DNA from 4 places in the Marinobacter sp. JSM 1782161 genome. Region 3 is predicted to be linked to each of the others. Evidence: predicted binding sites of a transcription regulator. Region 3 holds the regulator's gene; each other region holds the start of a gene.
What was found. The regulator FliA, encoded in region 3, starts transcription of late flagellar genes. The targets are predictions, from matches to a motif close to CTAAAGTTTNNNNNNNNNNNGCCGNTAA.
Positions count from the first base shown of each region.

Region 1: a site for FliA is predicted at 1,918-1,945, ahead of GQB00_RS00325 (methyl-accepting chemotaxis protein). Genes of this name have one in related genera too.
Region 2: a site for FliA is predicted at 3,802-3,829, ahead of flgM (flagellar biosynthesis anti-sigma factor FlgM). Genes of this name have one in related genera too.
Region 4: a site for FliA is predicted at 3,837-3,864, ahead of GQB00_RS00890 (flagellin). Genes of this name have one in related genera too.

Region 1 covers NZ_WSSA01000002.1:66,072-73,432, forward strand. The annotation lists gene GQB00_RS00310 (DUF1631 domain-containing protein) at 1-265, shown strand, start outside; gene ampD (1,6-anhydro-N-acetylmuramyl-L-alanine amidase AmpD) at 383-985, shown strand; gene ampE (regulatory signaling modulator protein AmpE) at 985-1,875, shown strand; gene GQB00_RS00325 (methyl-accepting chemotaxis protein) at 2,064-4,091, shown strand; gene GQB00_RS00330 (cob(I)yrinic acid a,c-diamide adenosyltransferase) at 4,126-4,689, opposite strand; gene GQB00_RS00335 (ketopantoate reductase family protein) at 4,704-5,606, opposite strand; gene GQB00_RS00340 (valine--tRNA ligase) at 5,628-7,361, opposite strand, start outside.
Region 2 covers NZ_WSSA01000002.1:467,093-474,453, forward strand. The annotation lists gene mnmC (bifunctional tRNA (5-methylaminomethyl-2-thiouridine)(34)-methyltransferase MnmD/FAD-dependent 5-carboxymethylaminomethyl-2-thiouridine(34) oxidoreductase MnmC) at 1-1,355, opposite strand, end outside; gene GQB00_RS02060 (peptidylprolyl isomerase) at 1,352-1,939, opposite strand; gene GQB00_RS02065 (pilus assembly protein PilB) at 2,103-2,831, shown strand; gene GQB00_RS02070 (flagella synthesis protein FlgN) at 2,962-3,432, opposite strand; gene flgM (flagellar biosynthesis anti-sigma factor FlgM) at 3,440-3,760, opposite strand; gene flgA (flagellar basal body P-ring formation chaperone FlgA) at 3,904-4,608, opposite strand; gene GQB00_RS02085 (chemotaxis protein CheV) at 4,811-5,743, shown strand; gene GQB00_RS02090 (CheR family methyltransferase) at 5,786-6,619, shown strand; tRNA gene GQB00_RS02095 (tRNA-Ser) at 6,746-6,836, shown strand; gene GQB00_RS02100 (biotin-dependent carboxyltransferase family protein) at 7,056-7,361, opposite strand, start outside.
Region 3 covers NZ_WSSA01000003.1:74,455-81,815, reverse strand. The annotation lists gene upp (uracil phosphoribosyltransferase) at 1-213, opposite strand, end outside; gene flhA (flagellar biosynthesis protein FlhA) at 420-2,597, shown strand; gene flhF (flagellar biosynthesis protein FlhF) at 2,659-3,930, shown strand; gene GQB00_RS13065 (MinD/ParA family protein) at 4,039-4,851, shown strand; gene GQB00_RS13060 (RNA polymerase sigma factor FliA) at 4,919-5,659, shown strand; gene cheY (chemotaxis response regulator CheY) at 5,832-6,218, shown strand; gene GQB00_RS13050 (protein phosphatase CheZ) at 6,236-7,027, shown strand; gene GQB00_RS13045 (chemotaxis protein CheA) at 7,041-7,361, shown strand, end outside.
Region 4 covers NZ_WSSA01000002.1:197,174-204,534, forward strand. The annotation lists gene GQB00_RS00880 (tetratricopeptide repeat protein) at 1-1,680, opposite strand, end outside; gene GQB00_RS00885 (flagellin) at 1,902-3,413, opposite strand; gene GQB00_RS00890 (flagellin) at 3,953-5,392, shown strand; gene GQB00_RS00895 (flagellar protein FlaG) at 5,465-5,896, shown strand; gene fliD (flagellar filament capping protein FliD) at 6,176-7,361, shown strand, end outside.

The sequences.
Region 1 (7,361 bases), on a different contig from region 3:
CATGGCTCAGAAGCTGCGGGTGGGTTCCTGGGTGGAGTTGCTCAACGACGGCCAGAAGAGCCGCTGTAAGCTGGCCGCGGTGATCAAGGCGACCGGCAAGTTCATTTTCGTTAACCGCAATGGTGCGAAGGTCAAGGAATACACCCTGGAAGATGTGGCCCAGGCGCTTTCCACGGGGGAAGTCAGCATGCTCGATGATGGCCTGATCTTCGACCGGGCGCTGGAATCGATCATCGACAACCTGCGCCATAACCGCCGGGACTGACGGTGTTCCGGGTAGCCGCCTTTGCCCGGTGGGCGGCACTTCGTTGCTTTGTGCATGAATCGACGTAGAATGGCGGACCGGATTTCGGTTTCCTCCTGAACAAGCGATGGATGCATTTTGACTGCCCGGTCCCGTAACCAAACCTTCCAGATTGACGATGCCGGCTGGCTCGTCGACGTTGAACACTGCCCGTCGCCCAACTTCGGGCCCCGTCCTCCCGAGCGCCCCATCTCGCTTCTGGTGGTCCATAACATCAGCCTGCCGCCGGGCCGGTTTGGTGGAGACGCCATCGAGCGCTTTTTCTGCAACCAGCTGGACGCGGCGGAGCATCCTTATTTCCAGGAAATCCGCGACCTGCGTGTATCGGCCCACGCTCTGGTGCGCCGTGACGGCACCTGCGTGCAGTTCGTGTCCTTTCAGGATCGGGCCTGGCACGCCGGGCGCTCGAGTTTTATCGGCGAAGACGAATGTAACGACTTCAGTATCGGCATCGAGCTGGAAGGCACCGATGACTTGCCCTACGAAGCCGGACAATACCGGACGCTGGCGGCTCTTGCCCAGGCGATCCGGACGCGCTGGCCGGCGGTGACCCCTGAGCGCATGACGGGCCACTGCGACATCGCGCCCGGTCGCAAGACGGACCCGGGGCCGGCGTTCGACTGGTCGCATTTCCGGCTGTGCCTGGCGGATGCGGTCCCTCCGGCCGGAGACTCCTGCTGATGGGGTTTGTCATTCTGCTGGTGGCCTATGTGATGCGGCGGTTTCTCGACAGCTCTCCCCGCGAAGGGGCGGAAGGCTGGCTGCGCCGGGCGCTGGCCCGATTCCCCGGGGTGGCGGCGGGCCGTGAGGCGCGCGCAGGGCTTGGCCTGGCATTGCTGGTTCTGCTGGTGGTCGCGGTGGCTGTGTTGAATATCGCACTGCAACGAAGCCCGGTGTGGCCGCTGACCTGGTTGCTCGACCTGGTCGTGCTGCTGGCTATGATGGGTGTGCCGGGCTGGCGTAATCCGCTGGGGGCCTATGGCGAAGCCTGGCGCCGTGGGGATGCCCAGGCCGCCTGGCACCACGTCAATCATCTGCTTCCAGCGCCGGAGCGCGGGTTGGCGACGGAGCCGCGGGAACTGCATCGACTGCTGGCGCGCCAATTTGTGGCGGTGGTGTTCGAGCGTTATTTCCTGGTGATTTTCTGGTACGTGCTGGCCGGCCCGGCGGGCGCCGTCGGTGCGCGCCTGGCGGTGGCCCTGCGGGATCACTGGCCACATCCGGCCGGCCGTGAAACCTTTGCCCGCTTCGTTTTCCCGATTGCCTGGATTCCGGCGCGCCTGCTCAGCATCAGCTTCGGTGTGGCGGGTGATCTGGCGGGCTGGATGGGCGGTGCCGGACGGCGCATCCTGTCACCCGGTATGGCCGCGGCCGACCTATTGTTCGATAGCGCCAATCGGGCGTTGTCGAGCTATTCGCTTGACCCGGACCGCTTCGCCCGGACGCACCCGGACGAGTGGCAGGACTACGGTGAGCGCAGCCTGCGCGCGGTACGCGACCTGATGAACCGCAGTCTGTTCGTGTGGATCTGTGCCCTGGCATTGCTGGCCATTGGCGGGGTGTTTACGTAAAACCGGTGCCGGCCTGTCATGGCCTGAAGAAAAACGATAAAACTCAACTTTATCGAACGCCGGCCGATAATAACCATAACGACGCTATCTCGCGGCTGCCGACACCCAGCACGTTAAGAAGCGTGACATAACAAAAAACAAGAACCCTGGCTGTGGATTGGCCAGCACGCGTGTTAGAGGGGGAACGTGTGAGTCAACTGCTGTATCCTGCCGTCGCGCTGATGAACCGGTTGCCGATGATCTATAAGTTCGGCCTCATCAGTGTCCTGTTCCTGCTGCCGATTGGCGGCCTGTCCTACCTGCTGGTCAGCCAGCTCAACCAGTCCATCGCCGCCATCAGTGAAGAGGCGGAAGGATTGACGCAACTGGACCGTGTTAATGCGCTGGTCCGTGCCGCGTACGACTACCGTGACTACCGCGCCGTTGGCAAGGTGCGCAATGATGACGCGTTCCTGTCCATGAGTGATGAAGCCGCACAGCGGATTGACGGGACCCTCGAGGCGCTGCAGGCGTCCCGGCCCGGATTCGACCACAACGGCGCCTGGAATGCGCAGGTCGCTGCGGTGGGCGAGGCGTGGCAGCAGCTCCGACAGGAAGACATTTTCCAGAGCAACATCGATCCCCAGATTGGTTACTACCAGGAATTCGTGCAGAAGACCCGGGCGCTGCTGGAATCGACGCTGAAGGTGTCCGGTCTGGCCCGGGATGCCGATCCGGACAACCAGATGCTGCTGCAGCTGGCCGCCAACTCGGTCCATGATTCGGCCAGCCTTGAGGGGCGAGTGCGCGCCTTCGGTATCTACGCGCTGGATCAGGGCACCGTGGGCTATGCCCTGGCCGATGTGATGAACGGTCTTTTCGACGAGCTTACGAGTCTCAACAGCCGCATTGAGTCGGAATTCCAGGTCGCGGTTGGCGCGTCCCCGGTCCTGAAGCAGCATGCCGACGCGATTGATTCGGTGGTGCAGAGCAGCGTCGCGGTGCGCGATGGACTGGATGTGAACGTCATTACGCCGTACCGGCTGGAAATGTCCTGGCAGGACTTTGATGCCCTGGTGTCGCCTGAGATCGAGCGTCATTTTGCCCTGCAGGATACTCTGTTCAGCATCGTGCGCGGCAATCTCGAGGCGCGGCTGGCGGATGAAACCGGGCAGCGCCTGACGATCTTCCTGGTGCTGGGAGCGCTGCTCCTGGTGGTGGTCTATCTCTACCTGGGTTTCTTCCTGTCGGTGCGCACGGCGATCAACCGGTTTGGCGCGGCGGCCCGACAGGTGGCCGCAGGTGACATGACCGCTCAGATCCAGCTGGATAACCGTGACGAGCTGGGCGCCCTGACCGGCGAATTCAATAACATGACCCGGCACATGGCGGAGTTGGTGCGTTCGGTCAGCCGCACCACCGGTGACGTGGATGGCCAGGCGGCCCGGGTGAACGACAGCGCCAGCGCCAACAGCGAGGCGGTGACCCGACAGATGGCGGAAACCGACCAGATTTCCGACGCCATGCAGCAGATGGTGGGCACGGTGCAGGAAGTGGCGGAAAGCGCCCAGCGCGCGTCGGACTCGGCCGGTCACGCCGAGAAGGACGCGGAAACCGGTCGTCAGGTGGTCGCCGAAACCGTCGACACGATCCATACGCTGGCTCATGAAATCCGTGGGGCCGTGGACGTGATCAACCGCGTCAGCCAGGACAGCGACAGCATCAGCCAGGTGCTGGTGGAGATCAAGGCGATTGCCGAGCAAACCAACCTGCTGGCCCTGAACGCCGCCATCGAGGCGGCCCGCGCCGGGGAGCAGGGGCGCGGTTTCGCGGTGGTGGCGGATGAGGTGCGCTCCCTTTCCCGGCGCACGCACCGTTCGACGGAGGACATCGAAGAAATGATTGGTCGCCTGCAGGGCGGTGTGCGTGAGGCGGTGAGCGCCATGACCAACAGCCATGAGGTGACCGATGCCACCGTGGCCAAATCCTCGGAAGTCACCGATGCCCTGGAGAAGATTCTGGCGGGGATTTCCACCATCGTGGATATGAGCCACCAGATCGCCCAGGCGTCCGAAGAGCAGTCGGCGGTGGCTAAGAACATCAACACCAACGTCGAGCAGATCACCGACCTGGGCCATCGTACCGCCGGCAATGCGCAGGAAACGCTGTCGGCGGCGCAGGAAATGTCAGGCCTGACCGGCGAGCTGCGCCGGCTGGTGGCGTCTTTCCGGGTGTGAGCGCCGCCGTCCGTCCGGGCGGCGCGCCAAGCGGTCAGTCTTTGGGTTTATCCGGGGAAGGGGACCAGAGTACCTCCTCGCCGCCATTGCGGCGGGCGAGGATGCGGGCAAACACGAACAGCAGGTCCGACAACCGGTTCAGGTAGCGGCGCGAAGCGTCGTTGATGGAATCTTCGTGCCCAAGGGCCACCACCACCCGCTCGCCGCGGCGGCAGATGGCGCGGGCCAGATGACAGTGTGCGGCGTCGCGCCGACCGCCGGGCAGGATGAAGTTTTTCAGCGGCGGTAAGGCTTCATTCCATTCGTCCAGCGTGTTTTCCAGCCACTCGATGTGGCCGTCGCCGATCATGTGGCTGCCCGGTATGGCGAACTCGCCGCCCAGGTCGAACAGATGGTGTTGGATCTGGCGCAGCAGCGTCGCCAGTTCGGCCTCCCCGTCCAGTTCTTCAATCAGCACGCCGATCTGGCAGTTCAGTTCGTCGACGGTGCCCATGGCGTCCACCCGTTGGGCGTTCTTGGCAATGCGGCTGCCGTCCGCCAGCCCGGTGGAGCCGTCGTCCCCGGTCTTCGTATAGATCTTGGAAAGTCGGTAACCCATGAATCCTGTCCTCGTCAGAGTGCTTTTACGGCGTCGGCCAGGGCTTCGTTGACCGGAGCGGCCAGCCCGGCGGCGGCCGAAGCCCGGGCGACGAACCCGTTCATCATGTCTATTTCGGTGCTTCGTCCGGCGCGCACGTCCTGGCGCATTGACGAGCTGTTGGCCGCCGTGCGCCGGGCCACGTCCCGCACCTGCTGTTCCAGCGCTGTCGGGCTGGCGTGGCGCCCCTCGTGCTGCATCAACGCGCTCACCTCGCGACACACCGCGCCGATGCCTTCCTCGAAGTAGGGCGTTCCCAGGATCTCACCGTTGGGGCAGTCGAGCAGGGCGGTAAACGGGTTGATGCCGGCGTTGATCGCCAGTTTCTGCCACAGTCGCGCCTCAACATCCGGGTCGACGTCCAGGCGCAGGCCGCATGGAGTCAGCAACTGGCGCACGGTATCTACGCTGGCGCGACCGGAATCGTTCAGTCCACCCAGCCAGGTGGTGCCGCGACCGGCGTGGACCAGATGGCCTTCCGGTGCGATGTAGGCGCCCTCGGTGGTGGACGCGGCCAGCACCGGGTGGTGGGGCCCGAAACGGTCCCGGATTGTCTGTTGGCTGCCCATGCCGTTCTGGAAGAGAACCAGTGGAAGGTGCGCGGGGAGATCGGCCTGAAGCCGCTCAACCGCGGCCTCGGCGTCTGGCGCCTTGGTCATGACCAGGGCGGCCGAGAGCGACTGCAGGTGATCCCAGAGGGGAATGGAGACGTGGCGCTGGACGCCGTCGGTGTCCGTCATCAGATAGCTGACGGTGTCGCCCGGCGAGCGGCGGGTGGCAAAGACCACGGGCCGAGTGGGCTGCAGATGGGCCGCCCAGGTGCGGCCCATGGCGCCGGCGCCGATGATCAGGATCGGGGAAACGGTCGATTCGGTCATCGGGCGCCGGCTCCAGCGGTTTTACATGGCTTCGATCTTGCCGCGCTGGTCCTGCAGGCGGGTGAGACTGCTTTCGGCGTCGGCCAGCTTGGCTTTCTCTTTCTCCACCACTTCGGCCGGGGCCTTGGCGGTGAAGCTCTCGTTGCCCAGCTTGCCCTCCAGGCGCTTGATGTCCTTGCCGATGCGTTCCAGCTCTTTGTCCAGGCGAGCCAGTTCGGCGTCCTTGTCGATCAGGCCGGCCATGGGCACCAGCACTTCCATCTCGCCCACCAGTTGGGTGGCGGACATGGGGGCCTCTTCGTCGCCCAGCCAGGTCAGGTTCTCCAGCTTGGCCAGGGAGACCAGGAAGCTGCGGTTCTTCTCCATGCGCTGGTGGTCGGCGTCCGGGCCGCGCAGCAGTACTGGAATCCGCTTGGCGGGTGAGATGTTCATCTCGCCACGGATATTGCGCACAGCGACGATGGCGCCTTTGAGCCATTCGATGTCCGCTTCGGCATCCGCATCGATCCGGCTCTCTTCGGCCTGCGGGTAGGGCTGCAGCATGATGGTGTCGCCCGACTTGCCGGCCAGCGGCGCCACGCGCTGCCAGATTTCCTCGGTAATGTAAGGAATGATCGGGTGCGCCATGCGCAACACGGCTTCGAGTACGCGCACGAGGGTGCGGCGGGTGCCGCGCTTGGCTTCGGCGGAGGCGTTGTCGTCGGTCAGTACCGGCTTGGACAGCTCCAGGTACCAGTCGCAGTACTCGTTCCAGATGAACTCGTAGATGGCGTAGGCGGCGAGGTCGAAGCGGTACTGGTCCAGGTGGCGGGTCACTTCTTTCTCGCAGGTCTGCAGGGCGCTGATGATCCAGCGGTCCGCCAGGGACAGTTCCACCGGCTCGTCGTTGGTGCCGCAGTCCTCGCCTTCGGTGTTCATCAGCACATAGCGGGCGGCGTTCCACAGCTTGTTGCAGAAGTTGCGGTAGCCTTCCAGGCGCTTCATGTCCCAGTTGATGTCGCGGCCGGTGGTGGCCAGGGACGCCAGGGTGAAGCGCAGCGCGTCGGTGCCGTGGGCGCTGATGCCTTCCGGGAATTCTTTCTTGGTGCGCTTGGCGATCTTCTGCGCCAGCTGCGGCTGCATCATGTTGCCGGTGCGCTTGTCCAGCAGGTCTTCCAGGGAGATGCCGTCCATCATGTCCAGCGGGTCGAGGACGTTGCCCTTCGACTTGGACATCTTGTTGCCCTGTTCGTCGCGGATCAGGCCGGTGACGTAAACGGTCTTGAACGGCACCTGCGGCTGGCCGTTCTCGTCCTTCATGAAGTGCATGGTCATCATGATCATCCGGGCGACCCAGAAGAAGATGATGTCGAAGCCGGTGACCAGCACGTCGGTGGGGTGGAACGTGGCCAGGCGCTCGCTGTCTTCCGGCCAGCCCAGGGTACCGAAGGTCCACAGGGCGGAGCTGAACCAGGTGTCGAGGACGTCGGCGTCCTGCTCCAGGTTGAGGTCGGCGGCCAGGCTGTATTTCTCGCGCACAGACGCTTCGTCGCGGCCTACATAGATGTTGCCCTCGGCGTCGTACCAGGCCGGGATGCGGTGGCCCCACCAGAGCTGGCGGGAAATGCACCAGTCCTGGATGTCGCGCATCCAGGAGAAGTACATGTTCTCGTAGTTTTTGGGCACGAACTCAATGCGACCGTCTTCCACCGCTTCGATGGCCGGCTTGGCCAGGGTCTTGGCGTCGGCGAACCATTGGTCGGTCAGCATCGGCTC
Region 2 (7,361 bases), on a different contig from region 3:
ACGCGCCAATGCTCGCCATCGTGCGCCAGGGTTTCCACGGTGGCGTTGAAACGGCAGCGGATCGACGGGTGATCGAGCAGACATTGGCAGACACGCCGCGGCGCCAGCCAGCCGCTGCCCGGGAACCAGAGCCCTGCGTGCGCGATGGGCACGCCGCTCAGTTGGCTCGCCTCGTCAGCGGTGACCGGGCGCAGCACCTCGGCCGGATAGTGGTTGCGCGCAATGAAACGACTCTGCCGGGACGCTTCCTGCTCGGTGGCGGCGATTTGCAGTAGCCCGGTCGGGTGCCAGAACGGCTCGGTATCGCCGGCCAGTGGGCTGTATCGGGCGTAGGTGCGTTGGGCGTGGAGCAGGGCGGCCAGGGCGAGGCGGGTCTCCGGCGTCCGATCGATACCCAGCTTCACGTAGAGCGCGGCCTGGGGGTTGCCGGAAGCCGCGTCCCCGGGGCCGTCCCCGGCGGCCAGGACCTCGACCTCGTATCCACGTTCGGTCAGGTTGCGCGCGGTGAGGGCGCCTGCGATACCGGCGCCGACGACAATGGCACGCGGACGCTCAGACGCCTTGTGATCGACGACATCGCCCGGACGAAAGCAGCCGACCAGCATGTCCCGCTTGCGGCCATAGCCCGGCGTCTTGCGCATCTCGAAGCCGACGGCCTGCAGGCCCCGGCGCACAGCCCCGACGGCGGTGAAAGTGGCCATGGTGGTGCCCGGCTTGCTGTGTGTGGCGACGGCGTCGATCAGGCGGTCAACCCACAGGTCCGGATTCAGGGCCGGGGCGAAACCGTCCAGGAACCAGGCGTTGGCGGTGAAGTCCAGGCTCTGCCAGGCCTCCAGCGCTTCGCCCAGGTAGAGCGTCAGGCGCACGCGGCCGCCGTCGAAAACGAGCCGGTGAGTGCCGCTGATCAAGGCGGGGTACTGGTCGAGCAGTTCCGCGCTGAGTGGCGCCAGTTCCGGCCACAGTTCGAGCGCCTGGGTCAGGTCTTCGTGGGTCAGCGGAAACCGCTCGGCCGTGACGAAATGCAGGTTGGCGTCGGCCGGCGCGTGGCTGCGCCAGGCCTGCCAGGTGGCGAGGAAATTCAGCCCTGTGCCAAAGCCGGTTTCGGCGACGACAAAGCTGTCGCCGTTGCCGAGGTTGGCAAAACGGCGGTCCAACTGATTGTGGCAAAGGAACACATAGCGCGTCTCCTCCAGACCGTTGTCACGGCTGAAGTAGACGTCTCCGAAACGCCGGGAGACCGGCTGGCCGTCGCGCCATTCGATGTCCGCCGACTCGATCGCCGGGCCGGCTGACGGCGGGCTGAGGCGAGACGGATTGGGACGAGACGGGTTGGTGCGAGACGTGCTCTCGCTCATTCCGGAGCGTTCTCCGCAGCAACCACCGTAGCGGAGCGGATGATGACGGGCTCGGTCGGTGCATTCGCCATCATGCCCTTGCGCTCGGTGGGGAGCGAAGCAATGGCGTCAACCGCGCCCATGCCTTCGATCACCGTGCCAAATACGGTGTAGCCTGCGCCGCGAACGCCTTTGTTCAGGTATTCGTTGTCGACCAGGTTGATGAAGAACTGGGAGGTGGCCGAATCGGGATCGTTGGTCCGGGCCATCGCAACCGAGCCGCGCACGTTGCCGAAGGTCGAGCTGGCCTCGTTGGCCACCGGATCGCGGGTCGCCTTGCGCTGCAGGTCCGGTGTGAAGCCGCCGCCCTGGACCATGAAGCCGGGGATGACACGATGGAAAACGGTGCCGTCGTAGAAGCCGGACTCAACGTATTGGAGGAAATTATCGACGGTCTGTGGGGCCACGTCGGGACGCAGGCGCAGAGTAATCACGCCCTCGGTGGTGTCCAGCCGCACAATCGGCATCTCGCCGTTCTGCGCCTGGGCCGCACCGAAACCACCGAGACTCAGCATCAGGGTCAGGATGAAGCGGAATGCGGTCACAGAAACCGAGTCTTTTACGCGTTTTTTCAGGGCCGGAATCGTCAAGGTGGCGTCCTCGTGCTTGGCTGTAGGAATGCAGCGGAGTGTACCAAATTTCCGGTGACAGGACGGCCCGGCCCTGGCAACAAGGCGCATCGCGCAGGAGCGACACACGGAGGAGACAGTGAACACGAGGCAGGCTTATCTGGATAAATCCCGACTGGGTCGGCTGCTGGTCAATCGCGGATACCTCAGCGAAGGGCAGCTGATACAGGCGCTGGAAACGCAGCGCGCCTCCGGACGGTTACTGGGTGAGGTGGTGGTGGCGTCCGGCTGGCTGACGCACCGGGAACTGGAACGGGTCCTGCGGCAACAGCGCCGTTACCGGCGCGCGGCCGCGTGGGTTGCGGTTGTCACCTTGCCGCTGCAGCCTGTGGTCACGCTTGCTGCAGTGGCGCCGGACGGTTCTGAAGCGGCGCCCGTCGGCCAGATCATGAACCCTGGGCGCGGCTTCCAGCCCTTGAGCGACCGTGAAATGCAGACTGCTGCCGGGCAGGGTAGCGACACCCTGAAGGCCCGGATCGAAGCCGTGGCCAACCTGGGGCAGGCCGCGCAGGGTGAGGAGATGGATGCCGTCGAGGGGCTCAGGCTGCTGGCGCACACTTTCGTGCCGGTGTTGAATTTTCTTGAGGCTGACGTGACCGTCTCCGGCGTCCATTACCGGTCGGGCAGTCCGCGGATCCGGATTCAGCAGGATGGCGGGGTGCGCCTGGCACTGCCGGAGCGGATCGAGCGTATCAGCCTGACCGATATCCGGGTGACGAACGGAACCGGGCCTACATTGGGTAACATCGGCTTGCACGACATCCGTTTTTCGCCGGACTCAACAATGACCATCTACGTGCGCGACTGACCTCGTTTGTGTGCTGATGCAGGTTTGGGGGTGATCAGCGTCGCCAGCGGAAGGGAAAAAGACGTCGCGGATAACGAGAAAAGCCGGCAACAGGGCCGGCTTTTCTTTTGTATTCACACCCGGTGGCGGTTCAGGCGCTGGCCAGGACCGTCTTGTGGCTGACGGCCGAGGACTGGCCGGAAGAGCCGTACAGTTTGGCCTGGTCCGAGCAGCCCCGGAAAATCTCATTCAGGCGGCCAAGGCGCTGTTGCAGGTGTCCAATGATGCGGCCGTTAACCTGGTTGAGGCGCTGGCAGGCCTTGAGACGGTTTTCCGCGTCCTGCCAGAGTGTGGTCAGCTCCTCGATGCCGGCGCTGCGGATGAATGTGGACGGTTGTCCGTTGCGCGGGTTGAACCCCATCTGGACCAGAGCGTGGATCTTTTGCTTGGCCCGTTCGCGGACGGAGGCGAGAAGCCGGTTCTTCTCCTGGGTCACGCTTTCCAGGCCATCCACATTGGAGGATTTGAGCAGCGACTTCTCCGAAGCCAGAACGCCTCCCAACTGCTCAAGCTGTTTGATGTCTTCTCTCAGAAGTTTCTTCAGTTCATCAATGGCGGCCATGATCTACTCACCCAAAAATGCTTTGATCCATATCAAGCATTTTCTGGGCCAGTTTCTCTGCATCCACCTTGTAGCTGCCGTCAGCCAGGGCGGCCTTAATCTGCTCGACACGCTCGTCGTCGACTTCCGGGTAGCTGTTCATCTGCTCTTCCAGCTTCTTCAGGTCCCGGGCCTGGCTGCTCAGACTGACGCTGTCGGGCTGGGAGCTTTGGGTACGAGCCTGTTCGGTCGGCGTCGAGGGGCTTTTCGGCGCAGACTGCTCAGATACGTTCTGGTTGGTCTTGGTGTTGACGTGCCCCGGGCCAACGCCATTGAAATTAACGGACATATCGATACCTGCACATGGTGTGATCTAACCGGTTACATAATGTATCGGCCGGCTCCTGGGAAGCTTTAGCGACTTTTGACATTTTTTCGGCAGGTCGTTGCCGCTTCCAGGCAAGGCCTTGCCGCTCATACTGATGGTTGTGGCTACATCGGGACTTCGACGTGCCCGGGGCTGGTGACCAGCGCCCGCAGTGTCTTTTCTGAACGCAGGTTCTGTACCAGGACCTGCTCGCCTACGCGCCCATTACCCAGGGCCTTGCCGCGGGACTGGACGGCGATCGGTCCGCTGCGGGCGATAATAATAACATGGTCGCCCCGGGCCACGGCATCCGGCTGGGTCACGATATCCGGCGTGAACAGGGTGCCGGAACTGACCGAGCGACGGATTTCCATGCCCACGAGGGATTGGCTGTCGGTTATGGCGCCGCGCCGCGAGGCATTGATGACCACCGCCTGGGAGCGGATCATGCTCTCGGTGACCCGGGCGCCACGACTCAGTGCACGCGCCGCCACCAGGGCCTGACCGCGGATTTCCATGGACACCGACAGGTACATGCGCCAGGGGCGCTGGCCCTGGCAGGAGACCTCCAGGGTGGGCTGGGTGGTCTGCATGGGATTGCTGGAGAAATCCACCGTCGGCCCATCCGGGCAGGCGGCAAGGTTGAGTCGGGAGTCCAGGTTGCCCAGACTGTAACTGACCTCGCGGCCTTCGGCCTGCTGCTCGCGGACGAACTGCTTCAGAAACTCGTGGGCGGCATCCCGTATCATCCGGGGCGTCGTTTTTTCGACGGCCGCCGCCTGGGACACGACCGTCAGGCCCAGCAGCAGAGACAAAATGTATACGCGCATTTTCGACAGTCTGTCCTATGCTTACGGTGAGTTTGGAACATGCAATGAGACGGAATTCGCCCTAGGCCCTATTGACGGCTTTCCGTCACCGTCGGAAGATGCGGGACCCTTTGGTGGTAATCTCGCAATAACCGTGCCGACTAAATGTTTCGGGATGGCCGACCTCGCGGGGTGAAACTGAGTAAAAGACAGGTAACAGCGTATGGCCGGTGTATTGGACAGTGTTAATCAACGCACGCAGCTGGTGGGGCAAAACCGCCTTGAACTGCTGCTGTTCCGGTTGCGGGGACGTCAGGTGTACGGCATCAACGTCTTCAAGGTGAAGGAAGTGCTGCAGTGTCCCAGGCTTTCCTCCATTCCCAAGAGCCGTTCGGTCGTACGTGGCGTGTCCCACATCCGTGGCGAAACCATTCCCATCATCGATCTCGGTCTGGCCATCGGCATGCCGGAGCTGCCGGCGTCGGATCTGGCGGAGAGTTTCGTGATCATTTCCGAGTACAACCGGCGCACCCAGGGTTTCCTGGTGGGCGGCGTGGACCGGATCGTTAACCTGAACTGGGAAGAGGTCTCGCCGCCGCCGAAAGGTGCCGGACGGGAGGTTTACCTCACTGCGGTCGCCCGCATCGACGATCAGCTGATTGAGATCATTGATGTTGAGAAGATCCTGGCCGAGGTGTCGCCGCTGTCGGAAGACGTGGGCGAAGAGATGATTGGCCGGGGAGCGAGCAGCGACCGTTCCAGCACGCGTCCGGTGCTGGTGGTGGATGACTCAAGCGTCGCCCGGCGTCAGGTCGAGCGCTGCCTGACGGCGATTGGCCTGCAGGTGGTCGTACGTAATGACGGCAAGCAGGCGCTGGAATACTTGCGCGAACTGACCGCCGATGGTTCGGACGTGTCCGATCATCTGTCGCTGATCATTTCCGATGTGGAAATGCCGGAAATGGACGGTTACACCCTCGTGTCCCGCTGCAAGGAAAACCCGCAGCTGAGTTCCGTCTACATCATGCTTCACACCTCGCTGAGTGGCGTCTTCAACAAGGCCATGGTCCAGAAGGTGGGGGCGGACGACTTTATGGCCAAGTTCAGTCCCGACGAACTGGCTGAGCGCGTTATGGAAGTCATGGACAAGCTGTAAAAGGCAACACCCGACCGGATGCACCGCAACTGCTGAGAGCTCATGAAATCAGAGATTACTCCCCAGGAATACGACGCCTTCAAGACTTTTTTGCAGGACGCCTGCGGCATACTGCTCGGTGAAAACAAGCAGTATCTGGTGAAGAGCCGACTGCGCAAGATCCTGGAGGAAAACGGGTTTGATACGCTGGGAGGCCTGGTCAAACAGCTGCAACGACCGCGCGACCCGCTGCGACAGGTGGTCATCGACGCCATGACCACCAACGAAACCCTCTGGTTTCGTGACACCCACCCGTTCCGCATCCTTACCGAACGACTGTTGCCGGAGCTGGCGGAGCAGAAGGGCGGCCAACCTTTGCGCATCTGGTCCGCCGCGTGCTCGACCGGGCAGGAGCCGTACTCCATCGCCATGGCGATTGACGAGTTCCGCCGTCTCAAGCCGGGCAAACTGCGCGGTGATGTCAAAATCACCGCGACCGACATCTCCCGCAGCGTCCTCGACGTCGCCCGCAAGGGCGAGTACGAAATGCTCGCCATCGGTCGCGGCTTGTCCCCGGAACGCCAGCGCAACTTCTTCGCACCGTCCCCCAGCGGCGGCTGGCAGATCAAACCGGCCATCAAGAGCATGGTCGAGTTCAAGGAACTGAACCTGCTGGAACGATACATGCTCGGCAAGTTCGACCTCGTGTTTTGCCGCAACGTCCTGATCTATTTCTCCGCGGATCTCAAGAAAGACATCCTCACCCGCATGCACGGCGCCCTGAGCCCGGGCGGATACCTGATCCTGGGAGCTTCCGAATCCCTGAATGGATTGCCGGAATACTACGAAATGGTCCAGTGCCAGCCGGGCATCATCTACCGCGCCAAGAAAAAGTGAAACTGATCAAAAACTACACTCTGCGTTGTTTTTGAAAGAAATTTGCGAAAGGGTGTTGCCAAACCCGGGCAAAAGCATTAGAGTTTGCGCCCTCAGATCGGGGCAGCCCATCTGAAACAGTTTATTGGAGAGGTGGCCGAGTGGCTGAAGGCGCACGCCTGGAAAGTGTGTATACGTTAATAGCGTATCGAGGGTTCGAATCCCTCCCTCTCCGCCAATAAAAAGACCCGGCTCAGTGAGCCGGGTTTTTTATTGCCTGAGGGCGGGTGAGAACCCTCGCGGGTTCGACCGAAGCAGGCGAAGCCTGCGTAGGAACGTCGGAGCGCCAGCGACGACGGCCCCGAAGGGGTGAGGCGCGCAGCGCCGAATAATCCCGACTGGGAGTGCTCCGAACGACACTCCACAAGAATGATTGAAAGGCGCCAAATCACCGTCTCTATGGCCACCTGAGCCGATCCACCCCCACCCATTCCGTCCTCTCAAAAAACGCCTCAAACAACGCCCTGTCACACTGTACGTTCGCCAGTTCGGCAAACTGAAACCTGACCGCCGCACCCGGACTCTGCTGACACAGCCGGCTGCAATCCAGCGCCGCCACGGTGCCGATCTTGGGGTAGCCGCCCATGGTCTGGCGGTCGTTGAGCAGGACGATGGGTTGGCCGTCGGCGGGGACCTGGATGGCGCCCAGGGCGATGCCCTCAGAAAGGAGCTTGATGTCCGGCACCTCCAGCGCCGGCCCGGC
Region 3 (7,361 bases):
CACTTTCTTGCCGCTGAGGCGATCCACTTCGACCGGGCCGGCCCAGCCTTCGATGGTCTGTTTTTCCAGATGGAAATCCTGGGTGGCTTCGTAGGTCAGCAGGGCGGTGACCTCCTGTGCCAGCTCACGGAAGTTCTTGGTGCTGATGTCCGCCCGGCGCATGAGGCCGAGTTTATGGCGGATCAGGGGGTGCTTTACCTCAAGGACGGGCATGGCTCACCTTCTTTTCAGAATAGGAACATAAAATCTCACCAAGGATACCTCACTTGCCCGGTCCAGTCAGTCAGGGGTGCCCCGGATAAAGCTTCTTGCGGCGATTGGTATGGATATTGCGAAAACCCCTCCAGATGCGGTCGTGCCGTCAAAAAAACGACATCGCGGCACAGACAAACGTTGATCGAGCTGGAGAGTTTCGGGCTGTGGACAGAGCGCTGGTCCTGAATAACGTCAAATCCCTGACAAACGGCAATCTCGGGATCCCGATCCTGCTGATGGCGCTGCTGGGCATGATGATCCTGCCCATGCCGGTGTTCCTGCTGGACGTGCTGTTTACGTTCAACATCACCCTGTCCATCGTCATCCTGCTGGTGTGTGTCTACGCGCTGCGGCCGATGGAGTTCGCCGCTTTCCCGACGGTGCTGCTGGTGGCCACGCTGCTGCGCCTGGCGCTGAACGTGGCCTCGACCCGGATCGTCCTGCTCAACGGTCACGAAGGCGGCGACGCCGCCGGTAAGGTGATCGAATCGTTCGGCGCGGTGCTGATCGGTGGTAACTACGCCGTCGGTCTGGTGGTCTTCGCCATCCTGGTGATCATCAACTTCATGGTCGTGACCAAAGGTGCCGGCCGGGTTTCGGAAGTCAGCGCCCGCTTCACCCTGGATGCCATGCCCGGCAAGCAGATGGCGATCGACGCGGACCTCAACGCCGGCCTGATCAACCAGGACGAAGCCAAGGCCCGCCGCTCCGAGATTGCCCAGGAAGCCGACTTCTACGGCTCCATGGACGGTGCCAGCAAATTCGTGAAGGGCGATGCCATCGCCGGTCTGCTGATCCTGTTCATCAACATCGCCGGCGGCGTGGTCATCGGCATGCTGCAGCACGCCCTGTCCTTCGGCGATGCCATGCGCAGCTACGCGTTGCTGACCATCGGTGACGGTCTGGTCGCCCAGATCCCGTCGCTGCTGCTGTCCACCTCCGCCGCCATTATGGTGACGCGGGTGACCTCCAGCCAGGACATGGGCCAGCAGATCCTGTCGCAGATGTTCACCGCGCCGCGGGTGCTGGCGATTGCCGCCGCGATCCTGATCATCCTGGGCATCATCCCCGGCATGCCGCACGTGGCGTTTATCGGGCTGGGCCTGATTGCCGGTGCGGGTGCCTACTACATCTGGAAGCGCCAGCAGCAGGCGGTTGAGGAAGACGACAGCGTCTTCCCGGCGCGGGGTGGTGGCGTTCCTCGCACCGCGCAGCCGGCCGGTCCGCAGGGTGGTGAAGGCGGCGGTCAGGGGCAGGCGCTGCCGGGGCCGGCGGAATCCAAAGAGTTGGGTTGGGACGACGTCTCCACCGTCGACATCGTCGGCCTGGAAGTGGGCTACCGCCTGATTCCGCTGGTGGACAAGTCCCAGGGCGGGCAACTGCTGACCCGGATCAAGGGCGTGCGCAAGAAGCTGTCCCAGGATCTCGGTTTCCTGATGCCGTCGGTCCATATCCGCGACAACCTGGACCTGATGCCCAATGTGTACCGCATCACCCTGATGGGCGTGACCATCGCCGAGGCGGAGATTCATCCGGACCGGGAGCTGGCCATCGACCCGGGGCAGGTGTTCGGCAAGATCGAGGGCATTGAGGGCAAGGACCCGGCGTTCGGCCTGGATGCCAGCTGGATCGAGCCCGACAAGAAAGATCAGGCCCAGACACTCGGCTACACCGTCGTCGATGCCAGTACCGTGGTGGCCACCCACCTCAACCAGATCCTGCAGAAGCACGCCCACGAGCTGCTGGGGCACGAGGAGGTCCAGAAGTGGCTGGAACAGCTGGAGAAGGTCTCGCCCAAGCTGGCCGAGGAGTTGGTGCCCAACACCGTCTCCATCAGTCTGCTGCTGAAAGTCCTGCAGAGCCTGCTCCAGGAAGAGGTGCCGATCCGCGACATGCGCTCGATCGCCGAGGCCATCGTCAACGTCCAGCCCAAGACCCAGGACGCTCGCGTGCTGACCACGGCGGCCCGGCAATCGCTGCGGCGAATGATCGTCCAGAGCATCTGCGGCGGCGATCACGAAATCCCGGTGATCACCCTGGATCCGGAGTTGGAACAGATGTTGCTAAAGTCCATGCAGCAGAGTCAACAATCCGGCGGTCAGGACGATATCGGCCTGGTGCTCGAACCCAACATGGTCGAGCGACTGCAGCGTTCCCTGCGCGACGCCGCCCAGCGTCAGGAGATGATGGGCAAACCGGCGATCCTGCTGGTGTCCGGGCCGTTGAGGCCGGTCATGGCCCGTTTTGTCAGCTATGGCGTAGAGCGCTTGCACGTCCTGTCCTATCAGGAAGTGCCGGATAACAAACAGATCACGATTGTGGCATCGGTGGGCCAGCAGTAAGGCAAGGCCGGCCCGCAGAGCAGGGCGTCGCTGACGGCGGCGCCGACGGAGGAAAGTCATCATGAAGGTAAAACGGTTTTTTGCGCCAACCATGGCCGAAGCGCTGAAGATGGTTCGCCTGGAAATGGGCGAGGACGCGGTCATCCTGTCCAACCGACGGGTGGATGGCGGTGTCGAAATCGTGACGGCCCTTGATTATGACGAGAATCTGGCGCGCCAGCGTTTGGGCAATGCCGCGGTGGATGCCACCAACGGCGCGCGCCTGGCCGAAATGCAGGCGGAACAGCATCGCCGCCTGGAGGAAGAACTCGGCCGTTCCCGCGACCGCATTCGTGAAATCCGCGAAAAGCGCCAGCCGCGCGAGCCGGACGTATTCGCCGAGGTAGCGGAAAATGCCGAGCCCCAGAGCGAGGCGCCGGATACCACGCAGGCGGCTCTGGAAGCCATGCGTGCCGAAATTCATTCGCTGCGGGACATGGTCAACGAGCGTCGTGAGCGGACTCCAGGCAAAGCCCAGCCCGCGGAACCGGCCGTCGCCAGCCAGCAGCGTCTGGCGGAGCGCCTGGAGGAGTTTGGTCTGTCCAGCCAGCTGGCCGGGTCACTGGCCCGTAACCAGGGCCACTGCCGCCTTGAAGAAGGCTGGAAGAAGGCGCTGCGGACCCTCGCCGCGGGGGTTCGGACCCAGGATAAGGAGATTGTCGAGCAGGGCGGTATCGTCGCGTTGGTCGGCCCCACCGGCTCCGGCAAGACCACAACCATCGGCAAGATGGCGGCGCGCTATGTGCTTGAGCATGGTCCGGATTCCCTGGCGCTGGTCACCACCGACCGCTACCGGGTGGCGGCCCATGAGCAGCTGTTCGTCTTCGGCCGCATCCTCAATGTGCCGGTACGCGTGGTCGACGAGAGCCATTCCCTCGACCGGATTCTGGACGACCTGTCCGACAAGCGTCTGGTACTGATCGACACCGCGGGCCTGACCCACGCCGATCGCGGCCACCAGGAGCAGCTGGAAGAGCTGGCGTCGAGCGATCACCCGGTCAAGCCCTACCTCGTGCTGTCGGCCACCAGTCAGCCGCGGATCATGAAATCCACGTGGCATTGCTATAAGATGGCGAATCCTGCCGGGTGTATCATGACCAAGCTGGATGAAGCCCTGACGCTCGGCGAGGTACTCGGGTTCGCCATGGAAACCGGACTTCGGGTGGCCTACTACACCGATGGCCAGCGCATTCCCGAAGACATCCATCCCGCGCAGTCCGCACCGCTGGTCCGCCTGGGTGTGGAACGCCTGCGCCAGATGCGGGAGACGTCCATGGTCGCAGCGGGTGCCTGAATACGGGAAGGTTGCCGGAGCCGCCGATCGTTCTGGAGCCGTCCATACACAGAGCCGGTCGGAACCGGCCGAGAGAATCACAACCTGTCGTGAGAGACTGTACCCGGCATGAGTAGACCAAACCCGGTTCAGGTGATCGCCGTATCCGGCGGCAAAGGTGGCGTTGGCAAGAGCAACGTTTCGGTCAATCTGGCCATTGCCCTGGCTCAGATGGGGCGTCGTGTGGTGGTCCTGGACGCTGATCTGGGACTGGCCAACATCGACGTGCTGCTGGGCATCACCGCCCAGCACAACCTGTCCGACGTGCTGAACGGTCAGTGCGACCTGCGCGACGTCCTGGTGGACGGGCCGGGCGGCATCAAGATCGTTCCGGCGTCCTCCGGCACCCAGCGCATGACTCAACTGACGCCGATGGAACACGCCGGACTGATCAACGCGTTCAGTGAACTGGGGGACCAGATCGACGTGCTCATCGTGGACACCGCGGCTGGCATCTCCGAATCCGTGGTCAGCTTCCTGCGAGCGTCCCAGGAGCTGCTGCTGGTGGTCTGCGACGAGCCCACCTCCATCACTGACGCCTACGCCCTGATCAAGCTGATGAACCGTGATTACGGCACTAACCGTTTCCGCATCCTGGCCAACCAGGTACGCAACGACCAGGAAGGCAAGCACCTGTTCGGCAAGTTGACCCGGGTGACCGAGAGATTCCTGGATGTTGCACTACAATATGAGGGCATCGTCCCGTTCGACGAAGCGGTCAAGAAAGCGGTACAACGTCAGCGTGCAGTGCTCGAAGCCTATCCCCGCGCCAAGGCGTCGCTGGCCATCAAGGCCCTGGCCCAGAAAGTCGACAACTGGCCATTGCCGTCGTCGCCGCGGGGGCACCTGGAATTTTTCGTAGAGCGTCTGGTTGACGCCTGATGCAGTACGCCGGCCGACAGGGCAGGTGGTATGGCGGTCAAACGGGCTGTTTGGGTAATCCGGATTGATGACGTTGGCAAAAGGCCTTGGAATCTACCAACAAAGCAGTGAGCGGAGTGCGGCCCGGCAACTGGTCGAGGATCACGCGCCGCTGGTGAAGAAGATCGCGCTGCACATGATGGCGCGGCTGCCCGCCTCTGTGCAGTTGGAAGACCTGATGCAGGCCGGCATGATCGGCCTGCTGGAGGCCGCGCAAAAATACGAAGCCAATAAAGGCGCTTCCTTCGAAACCTACGCCGGTATCCGTATCCGTGGCGCGATCGTTGACGAGATCCGCCGGGGTGACTGGGTGCCGCGCTCCGTCCATCGCAACACCCGTCGCATCGCGCAGGCCATCAAGGCCGTCGAGGCCCGTACCGGCGAGGAAGCCAGGGATGCGGACGTCGCCGCCGAGCTGGAAATGACGCTCAACGAATACCACGCCTGCCTCGCCGATTCGAGCGGAGGACGACTTTTTAGTCTCGATGAGCTAAATGAATCCGGCGAGGTGCCGATAGACAATGAAGATGCGGTATCTGACGCCCCCTATGCGGAGTTGTCCGAAGCCGGTTTCCGGCACAGTCTGGCCCAGGCCATCGATGGGCTGCCGGAGCGCGAAAAGCTGGTCCTGAGTCTGTATTACCAGGAAGAGCTTAACCTCAAGGAAATCGGCGCGGTCATCGGCGTCAGCGAGAGTCGCGTCAGCCAGATCCACAGTCAGGCGGCACTGCGTCTGAAAGCGCGCCTGAGCGACTGGCAATCGAGCTGATTCGACACTAGAGAACGGTACAAACTGTAGTTTTTGGTAACGGGTGCTTTACAGCGTCCGTGGACTGGACAGAATAGGCGGTGCCTTTTGATCCCGCCGGCACGGTGTGGCCGGTCAGAAGGAGGCGGGCCGGCACGATTGGTATCCCGGGTTGTAACGATTGGAGGTCCCATTGGACAAGAACATGAAAATTCTGATCGTGGATGATTTCTCCACGATGCGGCGCATCATCAAGAACCTGCTGCGCGACCTCGGTTTCACCAATACCGACGAGGCCGACGACGGCAACACAGCGCTGCCCATGCTCAAGAGCGGCAAGTACGACTTCCTCGTCACCGACTGGAACATGCCGGGCATGTCCGGCTTCGAGCTGTTGCAGGCCTGTCGTGCCGACGACATGCTTAAGGACCTGCCCATCCTGATGGTCACAGCCGAAGCCAAGCGCGACCAGATCGTGGCCGCCGCCCAGGCCGGCGTCAATGGCTACGTGGTGAAACCGTTCACGGCAGCGGTCCTCAAGGAAAAGATTGAGAAGATCTTCGAACGCATCCAGTCCTGAATATCAGAGCGCCAATCATGGGCAATCCAAAAGACGACAATGCGGGGAAGCTCGACCCTGAAGTCACCGAAAAGCTGAAGCAGCAGGCGACTGACCTCAAGGCGCAGGTGGATGCCGGGGATTACGCGGCGGCGATGCGTCTGATCAACGAGCTCAACGACGTGCGGGACCAGAGCCTGTACCACGAGGTTGGCCGTTTGACGCGCAGCCTCCACGAAGCGATTCGCAATTTCCAGATCGATCCGCAGAACGCCGAACAGCGCGAAGCGCTGTCCAAGATGACCGATGCCTCGGACCGGCTGGCCTACGTTGTGGAAATGACCGGCAGCGCCGCCAACCGCACCATGGACCTGGTCGAGGAGGCCATGCCCAAGGCCAGCGCCATGCGCGAGGAAGCCCTGGCACTGCGCGACGACTGGAAAAAACTGCGTCGTCGCGAAATCGGTGCCGGTGAATTCCGCGAACTGTACCACCGCATCGATCGTTTCTTCGACCAGACCGCGAACGACACGGAAATCCTGTACTCACACCTGTCGGAAATACTTCTGGCGCAGGACTTCCAGGATCTGACCGGGCAGGTCATCCAGAAGGTCACCGCCCTGGTCAAGGAAGTGGAGGAGCACCTCCTGAGCCTGGTGGTCATGGCCAGCCATGTTGACCAGATTACCGGCACCGTCCATGAACTGGGCGAAGAACCGGCCCGGGCGATCGAGAAAGGGGAAGGTCCGCAGATGCACGCCGACGAGCGTGAGGATGTCGTATCCGGCCAGGATGATGTCGATGACCTCCTGTCCAGCCTTGGTTTTTAAGTGAGGACATTGCATGGCGTTAGATGCTGACGAAGAGATTCTCCAGGATTTCCTGATCGAGGCTGGAGAAATTCTCGAAAAACTGTCGGAGCAGTTGGTCGACCTGGAGCAGCAGCCGGATAACAGCGACCTGCTGAATGCCATTTTCCGCGGTTTCCATACCGTCAAGGGCGGCGCCGGCTTCCTCCAGTTGGAGGCGCTCGTCAACTGCTGCCATTCCGCCGAGAATGTCTTCGACACCCTGCGCAACCACAAGCGCCAGGTGACGTCCGATCTGATGGACGTGGTGCTCGAAGCGCTGGATAACGTCAACGCCATGTTCGACCAGGTGCGC
Region 4 (7,361 bases), on a different contig from region 3:
ATCGTTGGTTTCCGGTAGTTGGTGCCGGGCAATCAGCTGGCGGATCTGGGCGTCGGCGGTGGAATCGCCGGCCATGCTGGTCCGCAGGTGCACGATGCTGCCTTGCTGGCACGCCTGGTTGACCACTCCGGCGAGCGACACGTGGCTGGCGTGGGTAGAGGGCAGTCGGCCCAGCTCGATCCAGTCGACCCGGTTGCCGTCGGCAATGAACCGGCTCGCCAGAGACCATGGCCAGAACACGATCTGTTCGAGGCCCATATCCTGGGCCGTGCGACTGGCGCGGGCAATGTTGGACAGGTTCTCGTCCACGGCGATGATTTCCACATCGCTCAGGCTGCGCGCCAGCTCCAGGGCTCGCTGGCCGGAATCCGCACCGCATACCATCAGACGCAGGGTGTCCGGCAGGTTGTCGGTATCCAGGCGCAGGCGCGAGCGCATGATGGCCTTGAGGCTGGTTTGGGGATGTTGACTCAACGTCTGCCAGTGCGGCCAGGCCTGGGGCACATCTTCTGGCGCCAGCGCCAGCTCATCCTGCTTTTCCTCAAAACCCTGTTTGATGGCTTCCTCGGTGGCGCGGTGATAGTAGCTGGCTGCCAACAGCGGTTGCAGGCCTGTCGGCCACTCGGTCAGTCCCCAGCGGCCCAGTTGCGTTGCGAACGGCTGGTGGAACAGGGCGCCATAAAGAGCGCTGATCATCAGGGAACCGGCAATGGCCTCCATGCTTTCGCCCAACGCGAATTGCGCGCAGACGCTGCTGTTGATGGCGTCGATCACCCGAGCCTCGTTGTCGCCGGCGGGCAGGGCGTAGCCGGTGCGGTCCGCGTAGAGGGCAATGCCGATGGCCAGCCGGTGCAGCCCGTCCCGCAGGGTGGCGGTGGTCGCCACTTCGCTCAGGATGGCGTTACGCAGCAGCGTCACGAAGGATTCCACGGCCGGGTCCGGCATCAGGGTCTTTTCCAGGGCCAGCAGCAGGAGCTCGTCGTCAGCCGCGGCTTCAAGCAGCACCCGGGCATCGGGGTTGTCCAGGTCGTACTGGTGGCGCAGGATCGCCGCCACGAAGCGTCCCAGGTCCTGGTGCGGAATGTCGTCGCGCGAGAGCAGGGTGATGGCGTCGTAGGCCAGTTCCTGGTCCGCCTGATCAACGCTGAGCTGGGCGGCACAGGCCACCATGCCGCTGTAGATCGACGGCCATTCCAGGTTGAGCTGCAGCAGTTTGCGGTAGTGCAGGTAGGCGACATCGAACTGACCGAGTTGGCGCTTGGCGTGGGCCATACCGCAGAAAGCCGAGGCCGACTGGCGATCCCGGTTCAGCGCTTCCTGGAAATACTGCTCGGCCAGGGCCGGGCGTTCCGAGGCCAGCGCCCAGTAACCCAGGTTGGTGTATTGCTGGGGCTGATCCGGGTCGATGGACAGGCTGCGCTCAAACAGCGCCTGGGCGGTGTCCAGGTTGCCGTCGTCCATTTCCAGACGGCCCAGCAGTCCCCAGGCTGCCGCGTTGTCGTGGGTCCGCTCCATTACCTGAGCCAGATAGTGGCGGCTGTCCTCACGAGCTTCCAGCCGGGCCGCATAGCTGTTGCCGGGATCGTTCGACTGGTTGTAGGTCGAATTGGCGGCGAGCAACAGGCGCGCAATCGCGACTCTATCGTTCTGACCAACTTGCGGGTGGTGCTGTGCGTGCATGGATCACCTCGTCTGTTCCTTGCCGCCGGCAGGGTGGCACCGGCAATAATCTGCAGCTTTGGGCCGGGAATGGGCCTTTGGGAGAGGTAGAGCGAAAGGCGTGCCAGTTTTACGACATGGTCGGTGTCGGCAGGCGGAACGTGCGGATTTTCAAAGTTGGTGCAAAAGACGGGCGTAAAAAAGGCCGGCAAGTTGCCGGCCTTTTCGGGTTCCGCTGAGGCTTAGCCCTGCAGCAGCTGCAAGACCTGCTGCGGCTGGGCGTTGGCCTGGGACAGGACCGAAAGACCCGCCTGTTGCAGCACCTGGGTCCGCGCCAGTTCCGCGGTTTCCGCCGCGAAATCCGCATCGCGAATACGGGAGCGGGCGGCTGACAGGTTCTCGGACGTGGTGCTCAGGTTGGAGATGGTGGAATCCAGCCGGTTCTGGGCGGCACCCAGGTCGGCGCGGATGCCACTGATTTTCTCCAGGGCGGCGTCGATCACGGCAATGGCGCTGTTGGCGCCTTCCACGGTGCTGATGTCGATGCTGGAGACATCCTCTGTGGTGGAACCGACGGCGGTGCCACCGGCCTCATCCAAAATGCTGCCGGCGGTGTCGTCAATACTGGATGATACGGCAAAGCTCGAAGACGAGCCGAAAGTGATTTCGCCTGAAGCACGCGCGCTATCGGCGGTGTCGTCTGACCCATCAAGAGTGATGGCGTCTCCGTCCACTTCAGCGCCACCGCGGAAGCTGGCGGTAGGTGTTGTGGCGTTGGTTGTGAAATCCTCAACCAGGATGTCTTTACCTTCCGCTTGCACAAGCGTCAGTCGGCCATCCTCCACTTCAGCGGTAATACCTGTGGTACCTGACGCGGAGTTGATCTCGCGCGCCAAGGGACGCAGATCGTCGACGTCGTCAATCTGGGCGGAGATCGTCGATTTTTCGCCTCCACTCGATATCGTCATGGAAACAGTGCCTGTACCGCCAAGGCCGAATAAGTCAGCCGTGGTTCGGGCTTGTGCTTCGACCCCCGTGGCATCCACCTGTTGGTTGATCGCCGCAGCGATGTCTTCGGCGGTATCGCCGCTCTCAACATCCACAGTGGCCTCACCCAGTGAGCTGGAGACGGTCAGCGTCTGAGCAGCAATGGTGTTTGCCGCTGACGCATCGCCAGCCGCTGCGGCGTAAACAGATCCACTGCCTTGTCCGGCAGTGGTGTTTGAGGCGCTCACACTGTTGTTGGCCAGATCCGTGGTTCGTGCGCCTTGAATAGAGACGGCAATGGTCTGGTTCTCGTTGGCGCCGGCCTGGAACTGCTGGGCCTGGAAAGAGCCGTCGAGCAGCTTGAGGCCGTTGAATTCGGTGGTGGTAGCCACCCGCTCCAGCTCCTGCTTGAGCTGGTTGACCTCGGATTGCAGGGCCCGGCGGTCGGAGGCGGAGTTGGTGGCGTTGGCGGACTGGACCGACAGTTCGCGAATCCGTTGCAGGATATCGCCGGATTGTCCCAGCGCGCCTTCGGCAGTCTGTGCCAGGGAGATGCCGTCGTTGGCGTTCCGAATCGCCTGGTTCAGACCATCGATCTGGGAGGTGAATCGCTCCGAGATGGCCAGGCCGGCGGCGTCGTCTTTGGCCGAGTTGATGCGCAGGCCGGAGGACAGACGCTGCATCGCGGTGTCCGAGTCCCGTTGGGTCGTGTTCAGGTTGCGCTGCGCATTCAGCGACGCAAGGTTCGTATTAATGATCTGAGGCATGCTGTTTCTCCTTGCCAGGAAAAGCCGGAACCCAAGTGCCCGATCAAAAGGACGCCCTACCGGCAAACGTTCGTTAAAATGCAAGCGTTGCCGTGCCAGAAGCGAAGTGTGTGCCAGTTTCTTTTTTTTATTTATAAGTCACTGATAATGATTGTAAAAAATAATTTGTCGCGAGACGGGTCGGCTTGCGGGCGCCGATATTTTGACTGACCGGCAGGAAGGGAATTGCCGCTTTTTCAACCGAGTGTGGGGAAGTCACGAGCGGCAGACGCACTCGATGGGAGTGCCGGGTCTTGCACCCGCTTTAGGCGTTGAGGCGATATGAGGAAGGATTTTTTATCGACCTATCTTTATGAAAAGTAAAATAAAACTGAAAGCGTGATAGTGATTTACATTAGTTAACAAGAAAATCCGAAATTCTTTCTAAAGGATTCTTAACCCTCGCCGCTAAGCATTACAGCAGGGCGGCGCACCCAACTGATGAAAACGGGCGCCAGACCTCTTTCCAGTCAAAACTGACGGTTTCAAGGAGAAGCATCATGGCTCTCGGTATCAACACTAACGTTGCGTCCTTAAGCGCTCAGAACAACCTGAACAAGTCCCAGTCTCTCTCGGACCAGGCTCTTGAGCGTCTGTCCTCCGGTCTGCGCATCAACTCGGCTAAAGACGATGCGGCTGGTCTGGCGATTTCCTCTCGTTTCGATTCACAGATCCGCGGCCTGAACGTTGCCCAGCGCAACGCCAACGACGGTATCTCCCTGGCACAGACCGCTGAAGGCGCGCTGGGGCAGGCCGGTGACCTGCTGCAGCGGATTCGTGAGCTGTCGGTCCAGTCGGCCAACGACACCAATTCCTCTTCTGACCGGAAGTCGCTGCAGGCCGAAGTAAGCCAGTTGCAGGCGGAACTGAACCGCGTCGCCGACACCACCAACTTCAACGGCCAGACCCTGTTGAACGGCGACTTTACTAACGCCCAGTTCCAGGTCGGCGCCAATGCCAACCAGACTATCAATGTCACCATGGGCAGCGCGCGTGGAACGGATATTGGCAACTATACCTTTGGTGCAAGCGGTACCGCGCTTGGTCAAGCGGCTGCATCTAACGCTGTTGCCGGAAGTGAGGCGATAGAGGTTTCTGGTAATGGTGCCAGCGGCACCTACACGACAGTGGCCGGAGATTCAGCGCAGGACATTGCTGCGGGTATTAACGCTTTCAGTGCCGATACTGGTGTAACAGCGAGTGCAAGAACTGAGGCAACTCTGAGCGGTATTGCTGACGGTACAGTTAGCTTTGATTTGGCCGGTGAGAACGATGGAACTGGGGAAGAGGTCTCGATTTCCGCGACCGTTACTGGCGGCGACTATTCCTCACTTGCAGATGCGATCAATGATAACTCCGCGGTAACCGGTATTACGGCTCAGGTTGTTACGGAATCCGGTACTGAGCAACTGAAGCTGACTAGCGAGAGTGGTGCTGACATCAGTATCTCGAGCTACGCAAACACCGGAACGGCCGCAGCCACCATGGCTGGTAGTGAAGGTGGTAGTGTCGATTTCAGCTCTGCGACCGCAGGTACTGTGACGGGCACTGTTGACCTTTCCTCTAGTAGCGCTTTCAGTGTTTCTGGCGGAACAACAGCAATCGCTGACGGGGGTGGTACGTTGAGCTCCGTAGCTGAAATTGACATCACGACCACTGATGGCGCGAACGCCGCTATCGAAACGATCGATGCCGCGCTGTCCTCGATTAACAGCCAGCGTGCGGACCTCGGTGCGATCCAGAACCGCTTCGAGTCCACCATCGAAGCGATCGCGACCACCTCTGAGAACCTGTCCGCTGCCCAGGGCCGGATCCTGGACGCCGACTTCGCATCCGAAACCGCGAAGCTGTCCAAGTCCCAGGTTCTGCAGCAGGCCGGTATCTCGGTCCTGGCTCAGGCCAATGCCCGTCCGCAGCAGGTTCTGTCCCTCCTGCAGTAACAGGGATAGCACGGTAAAAGCCGGCCCTTTCGGGGGCCGGCTTTCCGCCGTATCAGGATAGTGGGGTGAGCTATGACTGACGTAAACCTGAATGGCCCGGATTTGAAGCTGGTTCGCTCCAGTGATCAGCCTCCGGCTCGGGCGTCTGCGTCACCTCAGGCTGAAGGAAACACGCCTTCCGCTCGAGCCCAGGCGGCTTCCGATTCCAGGGTGGTGGCACTGCGACAGGCTTCTGACCAGTCCCGTGTGCAGCGTCTTGAGAATCAGCAGGAAGCCCAGAAAGAATCTCTGGATAAGGCGGTCTCCCAACTCAACGACTTCGTGCAGACGGTTCAGCGCGACCTCCAGTTTGAGGTCGACAACGACTCCGGCAAGACAATCGTGAGGGTGGTGGACCAGCAGACCGATGAGGTCATTCGGCAGATTCCGGACGACGTGGCTTTGAGGTTGGCCGAAAACTTGCAGCAGGACGAACCGCTGACGCTATTCAATATCGAAGTGTAGGGTCTTGCCGGTGTCATGCCGGGCCCAAATAGCGGTATTTCAGCACCGCCGGCTCCTATGGGGTCGGCGGTGTTTTGCATCCAGGGACCTGAAATGGCAGTGCTTTTCTGGAGGCTTCAATGGCTGGCGCGGTTGCGGCGGAGTGTCGTAAGCGTACTGTGAAATCTCGCAGTGTGGATACATATTGTTACAAAGCGATCGGAACGAAGGGCAAAGTTTTGCCGCTTTTGGCCGATAAGCGTACAAAGGGATAGGTTGCCTTCTTGAGGGGCTGAAACTATGGCAGGCATTTCATCACTGGGTATCGGTTCCGGGGTCCTGAATTCGGATCTCGTCGATCAGCTGGTGGCTGCGGAGAAAGAGCCGGTCACCAACCGGCTGGACAGCAAACAGCAAAAGGCGGAGACGCTGATCTCAGCCTACGGCACGCTGCGCAGCGCGATTACGGAATTGCGCCTGCCAATGCGTCAGCTGAGTGCAGCCGACAATCTCAAATCCTTCTCCGCCTCCTCCTCCAACGAGGATGTGGCAGTCACCGTCGACAGCACCGAAGCCAGCCGCGGCAGCTACACCGTGCAGGTGGACAGCCTGGCCCAGGCCCAGTCTCTCGCGTCCGGCACCTTCGAGGATCGTGACGCCACCCCGGTCGGCACCGGTACCCTCAGCATCAGCGTCGGCGGTGAAACCAAGCTGATCGATATCGACAGCTCCAACAACACGCTGCAGGGCATTGCCGACGAGATCAACGATTCCGGCCTGGCCGTGTCCGCCGGCGTGATCGACACCGGCGACGGTTATCGTCTGGTCATGTCCTCGGACGAAACCGGTACCGACAACGCCATTCGCATCGGCGTTAATGACAGCGACGGCAACAACACCGACGCCGCCGGCCTGTCCCAGTTCGTCTTCAACGACACCGCCCAGAACCTGACCGAGACGGTTGAGGCCAAGGACGCAGTGGTCCAGGTCAACGGGATCAGCATCACCCGTTCCAGCAATACCATCGACAACGTCATCGACGGGCTGACCTTCGAGGTGAAGGCTGAGGGTGTCACGTCCACGGTCAAGGTCGAGCAGGACACCGGCGCGGTGACGGATCGTGTGGCGAGTTTTGTTGAAAAATTCAACGCGCTGCAGGACACCATTTCCGGTCTGGCGGGTTATAACTCCGAGACGCAGACGGCCGGCGTTCTGTCCGGCGATTCCACGGTGCGCGGTATCCAGAACGGGTTGCGTAACATGCTGACCCGCATCGTGCCGGGGCTGGAAGATTCTGCGGTGCGCACCCTGGCGGACGTGGGCATCACCACTGACTACGAGACCGGTAAGCTTGAGTTCGACCAGGAGAAGTTCGTTGAGCAGCTTGAGGCGAACCCGGACGACGTCACAGCCCTGTTTGCCGAGCAGGGGCGGACCAGCGATGCCCAGGTGGAGTTCGTCAGCAGCGGTATCAATACCGAGCCGG